DNA from 3 places in the Streptomyces sp. NPDC049887 genome. Region 3 is predicted to be linked to each of the others. Evidence: riboswitches for the same ligand, from Rfam matches in the RefSeq annotation. Region 3 holds a riboswitch; each other region holds the start of a gene.

Region 1 (4,205 bases), on a different contig from region 3:
CGGGGACGCCCCCGTGACCTGGGCGTTCGGCCGGGAGCTGCTGCTGGACGGGATCAACGGCCCCAGCGGGGACGGCGATGTGCACATCGCCCCGACCGAGCCGGAGGGGCTGTCCGACGTCCACATCCGGCTCCAGGTCGGCGTCGACCGGGCGCTGTTCCGGGCCGGAGCCGCACCCCTGGTGGCCTTCCTCGACCGGACCGACAAACTGGTCCCGCTGGGACAGGAGCGCACGCTCGGCGACTTCGAGGACAACCTGGAAGCCGCCCTGGGCCGGATCCTCGCCGAGGAAGCCGCCGGCTGACCGCCTGCCGACCACGACGCCCGCCTGCCGACCACGAGCGCTCCTCGCCGGCCGTGCGCGAGGGAGCTACTTCGCCCGCCGGCGCCGGCCCCTGCTGCGCACCGCTCCCGCGGCCACACCGGTCACCGTGCCGCCGGGCCGGTCGGCGGAGACCACCAGCGCGGCCAGTGCCGTGGTCACCGGCACCGATGCCACCAGACCGATCGAGCCGATGAGGGTTCGGACGATCTCCTCCGCCACCAACTCGCTGGTCGCCACCGCGCCCACCCCCGACTGCGCGATCGAGAACAGCAGGAGAAGGGGCAACGCGGCGCCGGCGTAGGCCAGTACGAGCGTGTTGACCACCGAGGCGATGTGGTCGCGGCCGATCCGGATGCCCGCCTTGTAGAGGCCGCGCGGACCCATGGCCGGATCCGCCTGGTGCAGCTCCCACACGGCCGAGGTCTGGGTCACCGTGACGTCGTCGAGCACGCCGAGCGAACCGATGATGACTCCCGCCAGAAGCAGGCCGGACATGTCGATGTTCGGATACAGACCGTGGATCAGGCCGGTGTTGTCGTCCGTGTTCCCGGACAGGGACGCCCAGCCGATGAACACCGAGCCGAGCAGCCCGATCAGCAGCAGCGAGATCAGCGTCCCCAGCACCGCGACCGATGTGCGGGCGTTCAGCCCGTGGCAGAGGTACAGCGCCATCAGCATGATCGCGCTTGCCCCGACCACGGCCACGATCAGCGGATTCGAGCCCTGAAGGATGGCCGGCAGGATGAACAGGGTCAGTACGGCGAAGCTCAGCACCAGCGCGATCAGCGCCATCACCCCGCGCAGCCGGCCGACCAGCACGACGACGACCGCGAAGATCCCGGCGAGCAGCATCATCGGGAAGTCCCGGTTCACATCGCTCACCGAGTACTGGAGATCACGCGGCGCGTCGGGCGCGTACGCCACGACCACGCCCTGCCCCTGCTTCAGCTGGCGCGAGGCGTCCGGCTGGACGATCTCGATGAACGTGCGCCCCTTGTCCTTTCCGGACGTGATCTCGACCGTCGCCTTCTTGCACTTTCCCTGCTGGGAGTTGACCGCCTCACGGCCCTCGGGGGTCGTGGTGTCACCCGTCGGCGGCACCTGCCCGGCGTTCACCTCGGAGCAGTCGACCTCCTGCACCCGGACCACCCGGGCCTGTTCCGTCTGCCGGTCGAAGCCGACACCCGTGCGCTCGTGCTCCGGCGCACCGCCGGGCCAGAGGGCGACCAGGCCGACCACCACCGCGGCGGCGAACGGGATGAGGACCGCGGCGATGACCCGCCGCAGATGCCGCGAAACGGGGGCGGCCGGCCCATGGGCGTGGGCGTGGGCGTGGCCGTGGGAGTGCGGCTGACCGCCCGTGCTGTGGTCCGGTTGTGGCGTCTGCTGGGAGGAAGTCACCGACAGATCATCGCAAGAACGAACGGGGCCCACTGTTCAGCACGCCCGATGGGGCGCTAGCGTGGTGACACCTTTGCACACGCGGGAGCTCGGAGCACCGGGCTGAGAGGGCGCTGACCCGCCGTACGACCGTACGGGACAGCTGCGCCGACCGCCGAACCTGTTACCGGGTAATGCCGGCGTAGGGAGTAGGTCTCATGACCACATCGGACACGCGCACGCCTGCCTCCGGATCGTCCGGGGCGGGGAAGTCCATCGGCTGGCACAAGGGATACGTCGAGGGCTCACGCCCCGACATCCGGGTGCCGGTCCGCCAGGTGCACCTGACCAACGGCAAGGACGTCACCCTGTACGACACGTCCGGTCCGTACACCGATCCGCACGCCGATACGGACGTGCGCCGCGGTCTGCCGCCGCTGCGCGAGAACTGGATCGTCGGACGCGGCGACACCGAGGAGTACGCCGGCCGTCCCGTGCGGCCCGAGGACGACGGCATCAAGCACACGTCCCCGCGCGGCGGTCTGCGCAACCTCGACGCGGTCTTCCCCGGCCGCCCGCGCCAACCCCGCCGGGGACGCGGCGGCCAGGCGGTGACGCAGCTCGCCTACGCCCGGCGTGGTGAGATCACGCCGGAGATGGAGTTCGTGGCGATCCGGGAGAACGTCTCCCCGGAGGTCGTCCGCGAGGAGATCGCCGCGGGCCGGGCCGTGCTGCCCGCCAACGTCAACCACCCCGAGACCGAACCGATGATCATCGGTAAGCGGTTCCTCGTGAAGGTCAACGCCAACATCGGGAACTCGGCGGTGACCTCCTCCATCGAGGAGGAGGTGGAGAAGATGACCTGGGCCACCCGGTGGGGCGCGGACACGGTCATGGACCTCTCCACCGGCCGCAACATCCACACCACCCGCGAGTGGGTGCTCCGCAACTCCCCCGTACCGATCGGCACCGTGCCGCTGTACCAGGCGCTCGAGAAGGTCGACGGCCGGGCCGAGGAGCTGACCTGGGAGATCTACAAGGACACCGTCATCGAGCAGGCGGAGCAGGGCGTCGACTACATGACGGTCCATGCCGGCGTGCTGCTGCGGTACGTGCCGCTCACGGCGCGGCGCAAGACCGGCATCGTCTCCCGCGGCGGCTCGATCATGGCCGCCTGGTGCCTCGCGCACCACAGGGAGTCGTTCCTGTACGACAACTTCGAGGAACTGTGCGAGATCCTCGCCGCGTACGACGTCACCTACTCGCTCGGCGACGGACTGCGGCCGGGCTCCATCGCGGACGCCAACGACGAGGCGCAGTTCGCCGAGTTGAGGACGCTCGGGGAACTCAACTCGATCGCCAAGCGCCACAACGTGCAGACCATGATCGAGGGACCGGGGCACGTCCCGATGCACAAGATCAAGGAGAACATCGACCTCCAGCAGGAGATCTGCGAGGAGGCCCCGTTCTACACGCTCGGCCCGCTGACGACCGATGTGGCGCCCGCCTACGACCACATCACCTCCGGCATCGGCGCCGCGATGATCGCCTGGTGGGGCACGGCGATGCTCTGCTACGTCACGCCCAAGGAGCACCTGGGCCTGCCGAACCGGGACGACGTCAAGACGGGCGTCATCACCTACAAGATCGCGGCACATGCGGCGGACCTCGCCAAGGGGCACCCGGGCGCGCAGCAGTGGGACGACGCGCTGTCGGACGCGCGCTTCGAGTTCCGCTGGGAGGACCAGTTCAACCTGGCCATGGACCCTGACACGGCACGGGAGTTCCATGACGAGACGCTGCCGGCCGAACCGGCGAAGACCGCGCACTTCTGCTCCATGTGCGGTCCGAAGTTCTGCTCGATGAAGATCAGCAGGAGCATCACGGAGCAGTTCGGCGGCGACGAACCGGCGGCGTCGGACACGGAGATCGCCGAGGGCATGCTCCAGAAGTCCAAGGAGTTCGCGGCCTCGGGGAACCGGGTGTACCTGCCGCTGGCGGACTGAGCGGATGGAGGAACCGGCCGCGACCTCGTGCGGTCGTGGCCGGTTCCGTCACTGCGGCGCGATCGGGGATCGCGGTCACGCGGAGGTACGTGCTCGAGTGCATCGAGGCGAGGGCCGATAGGGCCAGGATGTTCCGTTTTGCGGCACTCCGTTGATCACGGAAGTGCGGCGGGTTGATTGCTGTTTCAAGGAGGTGCTGAATTCCCTTGACCCCATGGGGACTCATGGATAAATATCAGCCGCTTGGCCGAAATTCTATGTGTCCCTGACAAGGGGCCAGGGGAGGGAATCGCAGTGAGCTGGTACCTGGCGGTACTCAAGAACTACGTCGGTTTCGGGGGGCGTGCGCGCCGCAAGGAGTACTGGATGTTCACCCTGGTGAACATCGCCGTCCTCGCCGTGCTGATGGGCATCGGCTATGCCGTCGACACGATGATCCCGTACTACGTCTACTACGCGGCGATCTTCATTCCGGCGCTCGCCGTCGCGTTCCG
Region 2 (4,205 bases), on a different contig from region 3:
GGTCCGTGCCCGGTTTCGCTCCGGGCCCGGACCTGGTCCCGGCGCGTCGCCGGCCGGTTCGTCGGGCACACACCCGGCGCGGTCGTTGCGTACGGGAGACGGCACTCCCGGCGCCCGGCCGGTTCCGCCCCATCCGCCGCCCGGGCCCCGCCGCCCGGTGACGGGCACCCGGGTCACCCGAGTCGATCTGCGACACTGGTACGACCATGCCCAAGCCCGGAGAACTCACTTTCGTAGCCCCCCGCGGAGCCAAGAAGCCCCCGCGGCACCTCGCCGACCTCACGCCCGCCGAGCGGAAGGACGCCGTCGCCGCGATCGGCGAGAAGCCGTTCCGGGCGAAGCAGCTGTCGCAGCACTACTTCGCGCGCTACGCGCACGACCCGGAGCAGTGGACCGACATTCCCGCCGCCGCGCGCGAGAGGCTCGCGTCGGAGCTCCTGCCCGACCTGATGTCCGTGGTCCGGCACGTCTCCTGTGATGACGACGCCACCCGCAAGACGCTGTGGCGGCTCCACGACGGCACGCTCGTCGAGTCGGTGCTGATGCGCTATCCGGACCGGGTGACGATGTGCATCTCCTCGCAGGCCGGCTGCGGGATGAACTGCCCGTTCTGCGCCACGGGACAGGCGGGTCTCGACCGGAACCTGTCCACCGCCGAGATCGTGCACCAGATCGTGGACGGCATGCGGGCCCTCCGTGACGGCGAGGTCCCCGGAGGCACGGCCCGGCTGTCCAACATCGTGTTCATGGGCATGGGCGAGCCGCTCGCCAACTACAAGCGGGTGGTCGGCGCCATCCGCAGGCTCACCGATCCGGAGCCCGACGGGCTCGGCCTGTCGCAGCGCGGGATCACCGTCTCCACGGTCGGCCTCGTCCCGGCGATGCTGCGCTTCGCCGACGAGGGCTTCAAGTGCCGTCTCGCCGTCTCCCTGCACGCGCCGGACGACGAACTGCGCGACACCCTCGTCCCCGTCAACACCCGCTGGAAGGTCCGGGAGGTCCTGGACGCGGCCTGGGAGTACGCGGAGAAGTCCGGCCGCCGCATCTCGATCGAGTACGCCCTGATCCGGGACATCAACGACCAGGCATGGCGCGGTGACCTGCTCGGGCGGCTCCTGAAGGGCAAGCGGGTGCACGTCAACCTGATCCCGCTGAACCCGACCCCGGGCTCCAAGTGGACGGCCTCCCGGCCCGAGGACGAGAAGGCCTTCATCGATGCCATCGCCGCCCACGGCGTCCCGGTCACCGTCCGGGACACCCGTGGTCAGGAGATCGACGGGGCCTGCGGCCAGCTCGCAGCCTCCGAGCGTTAGTGCCGGGCCGCCCTCCGCAGGAACCGCCCCGGTCCCTGCGGTGCGTCCGACGGGTCCCTGTACGCTGGCCCGAACATCTGCATATTCCGACAGGGGAGCGCCACAGCGCTGAGAGTGCGGTGACCGTCAGACCGCAGACCCTCTGAACCTCGCCCGGGTCATTCCGGGTAGGAAGTTCGGACGAGACTCAAGCTGTTGCGCCCTGCCCGGCTACCGGATCGAGAGATTCCGCAGCCGGGCAGGGCCGCGTCTCTTCCTGGTCATGCCCAGGAGGAATCAGTGAGCACCACCAAGAAGATCACCGTCACCGCGCTGGCCGCGGCCCTCGGTGTGAGCACGCTCGCGGCCTGCGGCGGGTCGTCCGGGGACGACTCCGCCGGAACCGGCGCCGGCGGCTCCAAGACCGTGACGCTCGTCAGCCACGACTCCTTCAACGCCTCGCCGGCCGTGCTCAAGGAGTTCACCGAGGAGACCGGGTACACGGTCAAGGTGCTGAAGAGCGGGGACGCAGTCGAGGCGCTCAACAAGGAGATCCTCACCAAGGGCTCCCCGCAGGGCGACGTGTTCTTCGGCGTCGACAACACCACGCTCTCCCGGGCCCTCGACAACGACCTGTTCACCCCGTACGAGGCCGAGGGCCTGGAGCGGGTCCCCGAGGCCGTCCGGCTCGACAAGGACAAGCACCGGGTCACGCCGGTCGACAGCGGCGACATCTGCGTCAACTACGACAAGAAATACTTCGCCGACAGGAAGCTCGCCCCGCCGCAGACCTTCGACGACCTCGCCGAGCCCGCGTACCGGAACCTCCTCGTCGTCGAGAACGCCGAACGCTCCTCGCCGGGCCTCGGCTTCCTCCTGGGTACCGCTGCCGCGTACGGGGACAAGGGCTGGCAGGACTACTGGAAGAAGCTGCGGGCCAATGGCGTCAAGGTCGTCGACAGCTGGGAGATCGCCTACAACCAGGAGTTCTCCGGTTCCGCCGGCGGCAGGGCGGCCAAGGGCGACCGGCCGCTCGTCGTCTCGTACGCCTCCAGCCCGCCGGTCGAGGTGCTGTACGCCGAGCCGCGGCCGAAGGCGGCGCCGACCGGCGTCTCCACCGGCACCTGCTTCCGCCAGACCGAGGCCGCCGGCCTGCTCAGGGGCGCCCGGAACGAGGCCGGCGGAAAGGCCCTGCTGGACTTCCTGATCAGCAGGAAGTTCCAGGAGGACATGCCGCTCAACATGTTCGTCAACCCGGTGGCCGAGGACGCGAAGCTGCCCCCGCTGTTCACCGAGTTCGGCGAGGCGATCGCCGAGCCGCGGACGATGGCTCCGGAGAAGATCGCCGAGAACCGGGACCAGTGGATCCAGTCGTGGTCCTCACTCGTCCTGAAGTAACCGGGACGTCCGGCGGGAACGCCGGTCCGCGCCGGAGGAACCCCTCGCGCGGCCCGGCGTCCCTGCGCGCCGCCGCGGCCCGCTCGGCCCTGATGGCCCTGCCCGTCGTGTTCTTCGCCCTCTTCTTCGCCCTCCCCGTGGCCTCCATCGTCGCCCGCGGACTGCGGGCGGGGGACTCCTGGCGGTTCGGCGGGATCGCCGAGGTCGTCGGCCGCCCGGACATCCTCCAGGTGCTCTGGTTCACCCTCTGGCAGGCGCTGGCCTCCACGGGGCTGACCCTGCTGATCGCGCTGCCCGGCGCCTATGTCCTCGCCCGCTGCGACTTCCCCGGCAAGCAGCTGCTGCGGGCGGTCGTCACCGTGCCGTTCGTGCTGCCCACCGTCGTGGTCGGCACCGCGTTCCTGGCACTCCTGGGCCGGGGCGGGCTGCTGGACGACCTGTGGGGCGTGCGGCTCGACACGACGGTCTGGGCGATCCTCCTCGCCCATGTGTTCTTCAACTACGCAGTGGTGGTGCGGACCGTGGGCGGCCTGTGGGCCCAGCTCGACCCGCGCCAGGAGGAGGCGGCACGGGTCCTCGGCGCAAGCCGCTTCGGGGCGTGGCGGCGGGTCACCCTGCCCGCGCTGACCCCGGCCGTGGCCGCCGCCGCGCTGATGGTGTTCCTCTTCACCTTCACCTCGTTCGGCGTCGTGCAGATCCTCGGTGGCCCGGCCTACTCCACGCTCGAGGTGGAGATCTACCGGCAGACCGCCCAGGTGCTGGACCTCACCACGGCCGCCGTGCTGACCCTGGTGCAGTTCGCCGCCGTGGGCGCGGTCCTCGCCGTGCACGCCCGGACCGTGCGGCGACGGGAGACCGCGCTGCGACTCGTCGATCCGGCGCTCGCCGCCCACCGTCCGAGGGGCGCCGGGCAATGGGCCCTGCTGGGCGGGGTGCTCGCCACGGTCGCGACGCTGATCCTGGCACCGCTCGCGGTGCTGGTCGAGCGGTCGTTCGACGGACCCGGCGGCTACGGCCTCACCTTCTACCGGGCCCTGCAGTCCGCCGAGGCGAGCGGTGGCACGTTCCTCGTCCCACCGGTCGAGGCCGTGTGGAACTCCCTCCAGTACGCGCTCGCCGCCACCGCGATCGCGCTCGTCGTCGGCGGTCTCGCGGCCGCGGCGCTCACCCTCCCCCGGACGTCGTCCGGTCGGGCCTCCAGGGCCGGTCGGCTCGTCCGCGGCTTCGACGCGCTGCTGATGCTGCCGCTCGGGGTCTCCGCCGTCACCGTCGGTTTCGGCTTCCTCATCGCCCTCGACGAGCCGCCGCTGGACCTGCGCACCTCCTGGATCCTCGTGCCGCTCGCCCAGGCACTCGTGGGAGTGCCCTTCGTCGTACGGACGATGCTGCCCGTGCTGCGGGCCGTCGACGCACGGCTGCGGGAGGCGGCGGCCGTGCTGGGCGCCTCGCCGCTGCGGGCATGGCGCGAGGTGGACCTGCCGCTGGTGCGCCGGGCGCTGCTCGTCGCAGCCGGTT
Region 3 (4,205 bases):
GAGGCCTCGGCGAAGTGCCGCCGCGGGATACGGCCCGCCCGGTGGGCCAGCCTGCCCGCCTCGACCGCGTGCCGCATGGCCTCCGCCATCACGACCGGTTCCTGCGCCCGGGTGACGGCGGAGGCCAGCATCACCGCCGAGCACCCCAGCTCCATCGCCAGTGCCGCGTCCGACGCCGTGCCGGCGCCCGCGTCCAGGATCACCGGCACCCGGGCGCGCTCGGTGATCAGCCGGAAGTTGTGCGGGTTGCGGATGCCCAGCCCGGAGCCGATCGGAGAGCCGAGCGGCATGATCGCCGCGCAGCCCACGTCCTCCAGCCTCCGCGCAAGCACGGGGTCGTCGTTGGTGTAGGGCAGCACGATGAAGCCGTCCTCCACCAGCACCTCCGCCGCGTCGAGCAGCTCGACCGGATCGGGCAGCAGCGTCCGTTCGTCCGCCACCACCTCCAGCTTGATCCAGGACGTGCCGAGCGCCTCCCGGGCGAGCCGTGCGGTGAGCACGGCCTCGCCCGCGGTGAAGCAGCCCGCGGTGTTCGGCAGCACCCGGATGCCCAGGCGGTCCAGCACGGACAACACCGAGCCCTGCACGGTCGGGTCGAGGCGGCGCATCGCGACCGTGGTCATCTCCGTGCCGCTGGCGACCAGCGCGCGCTCCAGCACGTCGAGGCTGGGCGCCCCGCCCGTCCCCATGATCAGCCGGGACGAGAACTCCGTCCCGCCGAGTACGAAGCGGTCGTCGGCCATGCCGTCAGCCTCCCTGAACCGCGGTGAGCACCTCGACGCGATCGCCCTCGTCGAGCAGCGTCCCCGGCCACTCGCCACGGGGGACGACGCTCTCGTTGACGGCGGCCGCGACCCCGGAGGGCGCGACGGTGAGCGTGGCCACCAGCACGTCGAGCGTGGTGCCGGCCGCGACGTCGCGCGGCCGGCCGTTGACGGACACGGTGTGCGTGGGCGCGGTCATGCGGGCACCTCCTGCTGGGCGGGGGAGAAACGGCTTGGGGTGAAGGCCCGTGCCTCGTCCGGCAGTTCACCGGTGAGCAGGGCGTGCGCCATGACGTCGCCGGTCACCGGGGTGAGCAGGACGCCGTTGCGGTAGTGGCCGGTGGCGAGAAGCAGACCCGGCAGCTCCGCGGGACCCAGCACCGGGGCGTTGTCGGGCGAGCCGGGGCGCAGTCCCGCCCGGGTCTCGGTCAGCGGCAGTTCGGTGATGCCGGGCACCAGCTCGTGCGCGTCGCGCAGCAGCTGGTACACGCCGCCCGCCGTGACCGTGGTGTCCCAGCCGAGCTCCTCGCTGGTCGCGCCCACCACCAGCTCGCCGTTCTCGCGCGGCACGAGGTAGACCTGGCTGCCGCGCACCACGGCCCGGACCGTGCGTGACAGAAAGGGGGCGTAGGCGGGCGGCACCGTCAGCCGCAGCACCTGGCCCTTGACCGGGCGCACCGGGGGGAGCGCCGCCGTGGGCACGCCCCGGAGCCGGCCGCTGAGACTGCCCGCGGCCAGTACGACCTGGCCGGCCGGGATCTCGTCGCCGCCGGCCAGCACGGCCCCGGCCGCCCGGCCCCGTACCACCGACAGCCGCTCCGCCCACCGCCGGTGGAACACCACCCCTGCGCGTTCGCAGGCCACCACGAGCGCCCTGGCCAGCCGCCGGGGATCGATCTGGTGGTCGCCGTCCACCCGCAGCCCGCCCCGCAGGCCCGGTGCCAGCATGGGCTCAAGTCGCCGGCACTCCCGGCCGGAGAGCCACTCGGAATCCAGCCCGAAGCGCCGCTGCAACGCGTGCAGTTCGCGCAGATGTGCCCGGTCGTCCGCGTCGAGGGCCACGGCGAGCGTCCCGCAGGAGCGGTACCCGGTGTCCTCGCCGCTCGCCTCCTCGAGCTCCGCCACGAACCGCGGATAGCGTTCCGCGGAGGCGAGGTTCAGCCCGAGCAACGTCTCCTCGCCGTAGTGGAGCTCCGTGACGGCCGCCAGCATGCCCGCCGCGACCTGTGCCGCCCCGCCGCCCGGCTCGGGGTCGGCGAGCGCGGTCCGTAGTCCGCGCTGCGCCGCCCGCCACGCGGTCACGAGGCCGATGACGCCGCCCCCGACGACGAGGACGTCCGTGGTGCGTCCTGGGGAATGTCCTGGTGATTGTCCTGGATGCATGCGCGTCCGGACCCTCCCTTCGCCGGCATGACCCGGATCAGGTTCGTACGGTCGGAGGCCGCCTCAGCCTCCCTCTCAGCCCGGTGCTCCGGGCTCCCGCGAGTAGCAGTACGGTGGCCACCCTAACTCTCGTCGCCAACCCCCGGTAAGGGAGCCGCCGCCGTGGCCCGTTCGCTCGACGGACTCGTCCTCGCCCCGGTCGCCGACCAGTCGCCCGGCCAGGTCGGCACCCGGACCAGGTTCACGTACCACGAGGACGGGGGCCGGATCTGGGCCGAGTACGCCGGCGGCGACGTCGTCCGCGGCCGTCTCGTCGGTACCCGCGAGGGGGACCGCCTGGACTTCCGCTACGTCCAGCTCGGCCAGGACGGGACGACATCCTCCGGGCACTGCGCGTCCACCGTCGTCGACCTCCCCGACGGTCGGGTGCGGCTCGAGGAGACCTGGGAGTGGGAGTCCCGTCAGGGGTGCGGCACGAGCGTCGTGGAGCAGCTGCCTTCCTGACATGTCGTCAGGTGGTTAGGGTGGCCGGGTGACTGAGAGCGAGCAGACGGCGCCGAGCCGCCGAGTCGTCATCGTCGGGGCGGGCATGGCCGGTGTGCAGACCGCCGTGGCCCTGCGCGAACAGGGCTTCACCGGCGGCATCGGACTCATCGGCGCCGAACCGCACCAGCCCTACGACCGGCCCCCGCTGTCCAAGGCCGTGCTGCTCGGGAAGGCCGAGGACTCCGCCTTCGACGTCGACTTCGACGCGCTCGACGTCGAACTCCGGCTGGGCCTGGAGGTCACGGGCCTGCGCCCCGGGGAGCACGAGCTGGACACGCCCGCCGGGCCCGTCCCGTACGACGTCCTCGTCATCGCCACCGGAGCGGAGCCGGTCACCCTCCCCGGCGCGGAGGGCGTCCCCGGGGTCCATCTGCTGCGCACCCTCGACGACGCGGAGCGTCTCCGCCCGGTGCTGGAGCGACGCCACCGCATCGTGGTCGTCGGCGCGGGCTGGATCGGCGCCGAGTTCGCCACCGCAGCGCGCGAGGCGGGCTGCGAGGCCGTCGTCGTCGAGGCCGCCGACCGCCCGCTGCCGGGAGCGCTGCCGGCCGAGGTCACCGCCCCGATGGCCACGTGGTACGCCGAGGCCGGCGCCGAACTGCTCACCGGCGCGCGGGTCGCGGCCGTCGAGCCGGGCACCGTGGTCCTCGAAGGGGGCCGGCGGCTGCCCGCGGACGCCGTCGTCGTCGGCATCGGCGCCCGGCCGGCGACCCGCTGGCTCGCCGGTTCCGGCATCGGCCTGGGCCCCGACGGCTCGGTCACCGCCGACGAGCGGCTGCGCACCTCGCTGCCGGACGTGTACGCGGTCGGGGACTGCGCCTCCTTCCCGTCCGGCCGCTACGGACGGCGCATGCTCGTCCACCACTGGGACAACGCGCTCCAGGGCCCCCGTACGGTCGCGGCCAACATCGTCGGCGCGGACACGGGCGAGGGGACCGAGCCGGGGGAGATCTACGACCCGGTGCCGTACTTCTGGTCGGAGCAGTTCGGCCGGTTCGTCCAGTACGCCGGGCATCACGGCGCGGCCGACGCGCTCGTGCGCCGGGGCGACCCGGGGGGTGACTCCTGGTCGGTGCTGTGGCTGCGGGACGGGGCCCTGGTGGCCCTGCTGACGGTCGGCAGGCCCCGGGACCTGGCCCAGGGGCGCAGACTCATCGAGGTCGGCGCCCGCGTCGACGCCGAGCGCGCCGCCGACCCGGCCGTCCCCCTGAAGGCCGCCGTGCTGTGACCTCCGACCGCCGCTGCCGAGCGGGCGGCGTGCCCCGAGCCCCGGCGGGACGACTCCCGGGCCTCCCGAAGAACTCCCGGGACGACTCCCGGGGCTCCCGAAGCACTCCCGGGGTGGCGGTCAGGTGGCCCGTGTCCCTCTGAAGGCCGCAGCCGGACCGGGCCCGGCTACCGACTGTCGGTCCGGGATGGCACGCTTGGTCACGTGACCGAGATTGACGCAAAGATCGATGCTCTCGTCCCTGCCTGGCTCCACCTGCCCGACGTCGCGGAAAAGCTCGATGT

What was found. Region 3 has a riboswitch for thiamine pyrophosphate ahead of thiO (glycine oxidase ThiO). Riboswitches for the same ligand answer to the same signal wherever they lie in the genome.
Region 1: it holds a riboswitch for thiamine pyrophosphate, as region 3 does, so the genes downstream of both, thiC (phosphomethylpyrimidine synthase ThiC) here and thiO (glycine oxidase ThiO) in region 3, are expected to answer to the same signal.
Region 2: it holds a riboswitch for thiamine pyrophosphate, as region 3 does, so the genes downstream of both, AB0J10_RS18915 (thiamine ABC transporter substrate-binding protein) here and thiO (glycine oxidase ThiO) in region 3, are expected to answer to the same signal.

Annotation. Positions count from the first base shown of each region.
Region 1 covers NZ_JBFAMM010000011.1:195,745-199,949, reverse strand. Annotated here, with positions in the region: gene AB0J10_RS16525 (SsgA family sporulation/cell division regulator) at 1-304, shown strand, start outside; gene AB0J10_RS16520 (YibE/F family protein) at 371-1,726, opposite strand; TPP riboswitch at 1,798-1,931, shown strand; gene thiC (phosphomethylpyrimidine synthase ThiC) at 1,924-3,711, shown strand; gene AB0J10_RS16510 (DUF805 domain-containing protein) at 4,006-4,205, shown strand, end outside.
Region 2 covers NZ_JBFAMM010000014.1:76,858-81,062, forward strand. Annotated here, with positions in the region: gene rlmN (23S rRNA (adenine(2503)-C(2))-methyltransferase RlmN) at 207-1,313, shown strand; TPP riboswitch at 1,395-1,505, shown strand; gene AB0J10_RS18915 (thiamine ABC transporter substrate-binding protein) at 1,593-2,690, shown strand; gene AB0J10_RS18920 (iron ABC transporter permease) at 2,783-4,205, shown strand, end outside.
Region 3 covers NZ_JBFAMM010000036.1:50,672-54,876, reverse strand. Annotated here, with positions in the region: gene AB0J10_RS30610 (thiazole synthase) at 1-743, opposite strand, end outside; gene thiS (sulfur carrier protein ThiS) at 748-963, opposite strand; gene thiO (glycine oxidase ThiO) at 960-2,147, opposite strand; TPP riboswitch at 2,145-2,257, opposite strand; gene AB0J10_RS30595 (hypothetical protein) at 2,310-2,651, shown strand; gene AB0J10_RS30590 (FAD-dependent oxidoreductase) at 2,737-3,921, shown strand; gene AB0J10_RS30585 (Rv2175c family DNA-binding protein) at 4,126-4,205, shown strand, end outside.